DNA from 2 places in the Limisphaera ngatamarikiensis genome. Region 2 is predicted to be linked to the other one. Evidence: riboswitches for the same ligand, from Rfam matches in the RefSeq annotation. Region 2 holds a riboswitch; the other holds the start of a gene.

Region 1 (3,410 bases), on a different contig from region 2:
GGCACTCCCGTCACAAAGAACGCGTTGCCAAACACCACGAAATCCACACCGTAAGGGTGGGCTGGGTGATTGGTGACCGGCCGACTCAGTGCCACGACAACCCGGCTGCCCGGGCCGAGCGTGACCAGCACATTGGATCCCGTCTCGGACGATTTGTAAAACGGCGCCTCCCACAAACTGGACCGGCGCATGGCCGCCCGGCCGGACCCGGCCGCCCAGGGATCATAAAACCATCGCGACGGACTCCCCAACAGCGCTGCAGGATCGTCGTAAGGCGGCGTGCCCAAGGTACCCTTCACCTGCACCACTGCGGTCGCAAACGGGCGCTCCGGCGGCCCGGCTGCGCGGATGTCATTCGGCGGCCGCGCTTCTGCAAAATCCCCCTGTGTTAGGGCCAGCCACGCACCGTCTTGCAGTTCCGCCGCGGCCCAGGCAGCGTCCACATGCACCCAATCCGAGGACGCAGGGGCTGCAAGCCATCCGCCGGTTTCCCCCGGCTCACGCCACGCCTGCCAACCGCGGCCACCGCCTGCGTCGGCAAACCAGTCGCCCGGCTCCAGCGACGTCAGATTCGTCCGCTCCCCGGGCGCCAACATCAGCAATCCTCCCCCAAACGCCTCGGGCAACCAGACCCTGCCCGCGCCGCGCAAGCCAAAGCGTTCGTTCCCGTTGGCGTCGAAGCCCAGCCCGAACAACGCGGTGCCGTTCGTCTCGCCGGCCGACACGACGCCGAACAACCGCGGGTCCGCAGCCAATACGCTCCGGACCATGTCCCACACGGTGGCGCGTCCGTTCCATCGGTAACCCCACGCACGCGCCCGCCAACCGACCCGGTGATCTCCGCAAACAACCGGATCGGCGGGCACGGGCCATACGATCACCAGTCCGGCCCGGTTCGTGCCCGCGCCCGCCCAGCATGCCAGCTCGTCCAGTGAAAGAGCCGAAGCCGTCGTGCCGACCGCCCCAACAAACGTCCACGCCAGCGCATGAGACCAGGCACGTTTCATGACCGGGTTCGGCCCCGCAGACCAATCCACCCCGCCAATCCCATCAATACCAAAGCCACCGTACCCGGCTCGGGCACCGGCGCCGGTACCGGCACCCCCGGAGGCTGCGCACTAAATCCGGGCGCAAAACGCCAACCGTCCCATGCCCCGGAAACCAACGCCCGGCTTGCCACCCCCACCGACGACGAGGTCCACGTGGTCCCGCCATCCGACGACAGGTAATAGGCCCAGTAACCCGTGTTCCATCCCTCACGCCAATGGTCGCCCGCATCGGTGGCAGCCCGGGCATCATTGGGACTCAGCGACAGTGCCACACCCTGCGCATCAAACCCCGGGTCGGGTGACACCCCAAACACCCCGTTGCCATTGCGATCATACCCCAACCCATACACCGCCGTGCCCCAACCGTATTGACCCAGGTGCGCAAACAGGCGCGAGTCCGCCCGCACCACCGCCAACAACATGTCCAACCCGGTGGCGTCGCCGTCCCATTGATAGCCCCAGACCAGCGACTCGGGCCCCAAACCGTCCGCCCAATCAATCACCAACGCGGCCTGGTTGGTGCCACTGCCAACCCAGAACTCAATGTCCGCAAACGTGGCAGCCGGCGCACGACCCGACCCAAGGGCCACCACCAAACCAAGGCCCATCCAACCCAGCACACTCCGTTTCATGACGTACCGATCCTCCTCTCCTGCCCAGGATGACCCGCGCCCCGGACACGCGGTTCTTGATTTGTCCCGGGACGAGACCAGGCCGGATCAGGCGCCAACCGGTTTCGGCTCCGGGTTGCCGAAACAAAAACGCCTTCCTCCGGCAAAACACGAAGGAAGGCGTTTTCGCAAAAATCCGGTTTCCCCGACACAATCCGCACCCACGGCGTGCCGGTTTCGGACTGGCCTCATCCTTCTCTTTTGCGGAGAAGTGGGCATCGCCTCCGGGGCGACGCCCTGACGAGCACAAGCCAATCGGTCTCCTGACTCCGGGCTCCAAACCTTACTCCCGCCTTCCCACGCCTTGCGGCGCAGTGGCCTCTGGGAGCTCGTCACCCGTTACAGTGGCGCAACCGTCCCCGATTCGCACGGGGTTCCCGTCACATTGGCTTGTGAAGGTCCTTGTTCAGCCGGTCCCTCGGACCGGCCACTCCTCTCTCAAAGAGCGCCGCCATTCCTAGAACGCCCCCGCCCGACTGTCAAGCATCACACCAACGCCGCAAACCGCCCCTGCAAACCGCACTGCTGCCACCTGCTACTCCACACAAACCACCCCCACCAACCCCGCCGGCATCACCCGGGGAAAGTCTGCGGCCCGAGCCTCGGCATCATAACCGAGGTCACATCGGCTGAAGCCCGGGTGTCACCGCGGCAAATGGGAAGAAGTCAGAGGACAAGACACCCTCGGCCCACTTGCTTGATCGTTGAGTCACCTCCCACTCCCGGGTCCGCCCGGTCTCTGGCGGCCCACTTTCCTCCGTGCATCTGCCTCTGTGCCTCTGGAGTGCATCAACGGGCAGGGCGGAGCGTGCACCATACGGGTCGGGCACAACAGTCGCGTTGGGGTTGCGAATTCCGATGGGCTTTTCGCGCCGGCTGGATTTGGGAACGGCTTTGGACCGCCACCCGATGGGACCGCCCCCCCCGGCAAGATCAGCGAGGTCACAAAGCAGACCGGATGCCGCCTGTTCGGGTTCAGCGGGGCCGAGACGTGGATTCGCCGGCAGCCGGCCGCGAGGGCCGTTCGGTGTCGGAGGTGTCAGTTCTGGCCGATTCGACCAAACTGCGGGCACGATCCAGGCCGCCCAGGCTCCAGACATTCGTGTAACCGATCTGTTTCAGTTCCTGTTCCGCCAGGCTGCTTCGCCGACCGCTGCGACAATACAGCAACAAGGGCCGCTGCTTGTCGGGAAACACCTGCGGTGCGCGGGCCCGAATCTGGTCCAACGGCACATTGGTCGCTCCGGAGACATGCCCCTGACGATATTCCTCCGGGGTGCGCACGTCCACCACCTGCGCACCGGCCTTCAGATGCGCCCGGACCTGCTCCGGGGTCAGCCCCGCTGCCACAGCGGATCGCCGCAACCAGATCACAGCCACCACGATGGCCAGGATCACCCCCAACCATGACCCCACCGAAGCATCATTCATACGCCCTTTCACATCAGCAAATTTGCACGGAACCGCCACCTCGACAACCGGGCGCGGTTACGTCTCTCCGCAAATGGAGCCGGGGCCGGGGCCGGAGGTTACAACCGGCCCCGCGGCCCCGGCTCCGATCCACATCGGTTCCGCCGTTCCCCCTGAAACTTTGCCCCAATGCGCCAGGGGATCGTCACGAATCCTGCAGGGTCATACGGGTGGTTCCGGGCCCCGGGCTTTGGTGGGAGCTTGAACGCGGCCCGGCGGT
Region 2 (3,410 bases):
GGCGCAGTAAGCGATGAATTCCATGAGCTCGTCGGCCAGCTCCACGGCGGCCTCGCTGGCATAGGAGAGTCCCCGGCGGTAGAGCACGTCCTGAAAGCCCATCAGGCCCAGGCCGATCGGCCGGTGGCGCAGGTTCGCGGTGCGGGCTTCCGGGATCGGGTAGAAGTTGAGATCGATCACGTTGTCGAGCATGCGCACGGCCGTGCGGATCGTGTCGCGCAGCCTGTCCCGATCCAGCTCGCCCCGCTCGTCCACGTGCGCCACCAGGTTGACCGAACCCAGGTTGCAAACGGCCACCTCTTCGGGCGAGGTGTTCAGCGTGATTTCGGTGCAGAGGTTCGACGAGTGGACGACGCCCACATGGTCCTGGGGCGAGCGGATGTTGCAGGGGTCCTTGAAGGTGAGCCAGGGATGGCCGGTCTCGAACAGCATCGAGAGCATTTTGCGCCAGAGATCGACGGCCTCGACGCGGCGCCAGTTGCGGATGCGGCCGGCTTCGGCCTCGCGCTCGTAGTGCTCATAGCGCTCGCGGAAGGCGCGGCCGTAGAGGTCGTGCAGATCGGGCACCTCGTCGGGCGAAAAGAGCGTCCAGTGCCGGCGTTCCCGCACGCGCTGCATGAACAGATCCGGAATCCAGCAGGCGGTGTTCATGTCGTGCGTGCGGCGGCGCTCGTCGCCCGTGTTGCGGCGCAGCTCCAGAAACTCCTCGATGTCCAGATGCCACACTTCCAGATAGGCGCACACGGCGCCTTTGCGTTTGCCGCCCTGGTTGACGGCCACGGCCGTGTCGTTGACGATCTTCAGGAAGGGGATGACGCCCTGGCTGCGGCCGTTGGTGCCCCGGATGTGGGCGCCCAGAGCGCGGACGGGCGTCCAGTCGTTGCCCAGCCCCCCGGCCCACTTCGAAAGCAGCGCGTTGTCGCGGATCGCCTTGAAGATCGCGCCCAGGTCGTCCTGCACCGTGGTCAGGTAGCAGGACGAAAGCTGGGGATGGGGCGTGCCCGCGTTAAAGAGCGTGGGCGTGGAGTTCATGAAGCGGAAGCTCGAAAGCAGCTCGTAGAACTGGATGGCGCGGGCGGTGGGATCGTCTTCGGCGAGCGCCAGCCCCATGGCCACGCGCATCCAGAGATACTGGGGCAGCTCGAAGCGGCGGCCTTCGGGCTCGTGCAGCAGGTAGCGGTCGTAGAGCGTCTGCAACCCGAGGAAGGTGAACTGACGGTCGCGTTCGGAGCGGAGCGCCGCGGCCAGGCGGTCGAGGTCGAACGTCTGGAGCAGGCGCTCGTCGAGGCGGCCCAGGCGGACGCCGTGCTCCAGGTACGCCCGGAAGCCGGCGCGACAGGCTTCGGCCTGCTCAGCGGGCGGCACCGGGCGTCCGAAGACCTCGCGGTAGAGCGCGTCCAGCAGCAGCCGGGCGGCCACGTACGTGTAGTTGGGCTCGCGTTCGATGTGCGTGCGGGCCGCCAGAATCAGCGCTTTGTCCAGTTCGTCTTCCGGAATGCCCGGATAGACCGTGCGCAGCAGCTCTTCTCGGACCAGCCCGGGATCGACGTCGTCCAGACCGTCGCAGGCCGCTTCGATGCGCACGCGCAGCGCTTCGTGCGGAAACGGTGCTTCGGTGCCGTCGGCGCGGCGGTAGGTGAGTTGCTGGCGGCGGCGCGCCTCGGCGCGGGCCTCGCGGTAGAGGATGTAGCGGCGGGCGACGGCGTAGCGTCCGGCCCGCATGAGCGTGCGCTCCACCTCGTCCTGGATTTCTTCGACAGACACCTCGGCGCGGTCCCGGCACCAGCGCACCACGGCGCCGGTGAGCGCTTCGATCTCTTCGGCCAGTTCGGCCGAAAGGGGCGCGTCGGCAGGTAGTTTGAGCGTGGCGCGGAAGGCTTTTTCGAGGGCGCGCCGGATGCGCTCGGCGTCGAACGACACGCGTCGGCCGTCCCGCTTGATAATGGTGGGCAGAGGCCCGGCCGGGGTCGCCGGGAAGTTGGTGGTGCCCCCGCCCTGGTCCGGTGATGCGTGCGGAGCATCCGGTTGCCGGGCGAGAACGGCTGCTGCGTCTCCTGTTGGCAAATCAGCTGCAAGGGCCTCCGGTCCGGAGGCAACGGTTTGAGTCCCGTCAAAGGGACCTCGCGGGGCCGATCGGTGCCGGCCACCGTTGAGCATGAGCATGGCAGGTGGTGATTCGAATGCGCGGCCGCCAAAACCGCGCTGGTTGGCTTCCTCACCCTGTCGTTTGGCGCGACAGCGGCCCGGTCACCCAACCGGGCCCGATGAGCGTGAACAAGCAGGTCTTCTGGCTCCGAGGTCATCCTACTCCGCCGGCCTTCCCATCCTTACGGACAGTGGCCTTTGAGGCGTTTCGTCGCTCGTTACAGCGGCGCAACCGCGCGGGATTCTCACCCGCTTCCCTATTCTCCCCGCTCGTGCGGGGCACTTGTTCACGGCGTGTTCCGGACCACTCCGGAACGTTCAAAGAACCGCCGCCAATCTGGAGACGTTTTTCCAAATGTCAACACCCTGGGTTACACCCGGACTTTGAGTGTTCAAAACCACGCGCTAGCAGGGCCCGGCACCCCTGAAGGGCCGTACCAGCAAGTGGGCGAATGTGACTCGCCAAATGACCCTGCCGATCTGTAGCGGGGTGAAAAGTTGGTCCGGCCGGGCATCGGACAGCCAACCAGGCGCGCAGGTCGAAGGTGGGACAGAAAGATTGTCGCATGAACGAAATTACAAGGGGCGGTCCCGGGTGCCCAAAAGTGGCCCGGCTTCTCGCCGACCGGGATTTCTTCAAGATCCCGGCAGCGCGCAGTTCACCGATCGCCGTTCCTCGTTTGGCAATCAGCCACACTCCCGTGGTTGGGTTCGGGTTTCCCGGGCTGCGAGGTTACAGGCCCGCTTCCCGATCCCCTGCCCATCGATCTTTGAAGAGGCCGGGCACGTCGGGGCGGTTTTACGAGCAACAAACCGCGGTGCGGCTTCGGTGCCCGCACCCCGGCGAGGGTAACCCTGGAAGCGGCAGGGCGCGGAAACCCGCGAAGGCAGCCATGACCGCCAGGGTACTTACCCCGGAATGAGGCGCGCAGACCGACCCCGGACAGTGGTTTTGGCGGTGCGCAAGTGCGGAGGAGTTGGGGGCGACCGGGACAATCTTTACCGCCGGGGCCGGATCAAGGTTTCAGCACTGAGGTTGTTCCATGAGCTGTGGGGTTCCCCCATCGACCTGGTCGCGTAGGCAGATCCCCCGGTCGGCAAAACCCGGGAAGGGATGTGGAGGAGGCTACAGTGCAATGCTGAGGTCGGAGGTTTCGAGGGACCACACGCGCCCGGGTTGGATTCGGCCCCCTGCCCGGCCGGTCCGGTCTGCTGTTTTGTGCATGTCACAGCGGCCGACCGATCCCTCAGGGTTGTCCCGGGCG

Evidence for each region. A riboswitch is a leader RNA that binds a small molecule or an ion and turns the genes downstream of it on or off. The one in region 2 is predicted to bind cobalamin.
Region 1: it holds a riboswitch for cobalamin, as region 2 does, so the genes downstream of both, G4L39_RS06700 (PEP-CTERM sorting domain-containing protein) here and G4L39_RS11575 (ribonucleoside-diphosphate reductase subunit alpha) in region 2, are expected to answer to the same signal.

The regions. Positions count from the first base shown of each region.
Region 1 covers NZ_JAAKYA010000043.1:70,335-73,744, reverse strand. The annotation lists gene G4L39_RS06705 (hypothetical protein) at 1-1,007, opposite strand, end outside; gene G4L39_RS06700 (PEP-CTERM sorting domain-containing protein) at 1,004-1,681, opposite strand; cobalamin riboswitch at 1,957-2,125, opposite strand; gene G4L39_RS06695 (rhodanese-like domain-containing protein) at 2,696-3,151, opposite strand.
Region 2 covers NZ_JAAKYA010000079.1:85-3,494, reverse strand. The annotation lists gene G4L39_RS11575 (ribonucleoside-diphosphate reductase subunit alpha) at 1-1,953, opposite strand, end outside; cobalamin riboswitch at 2,261-2,447, opposite strand.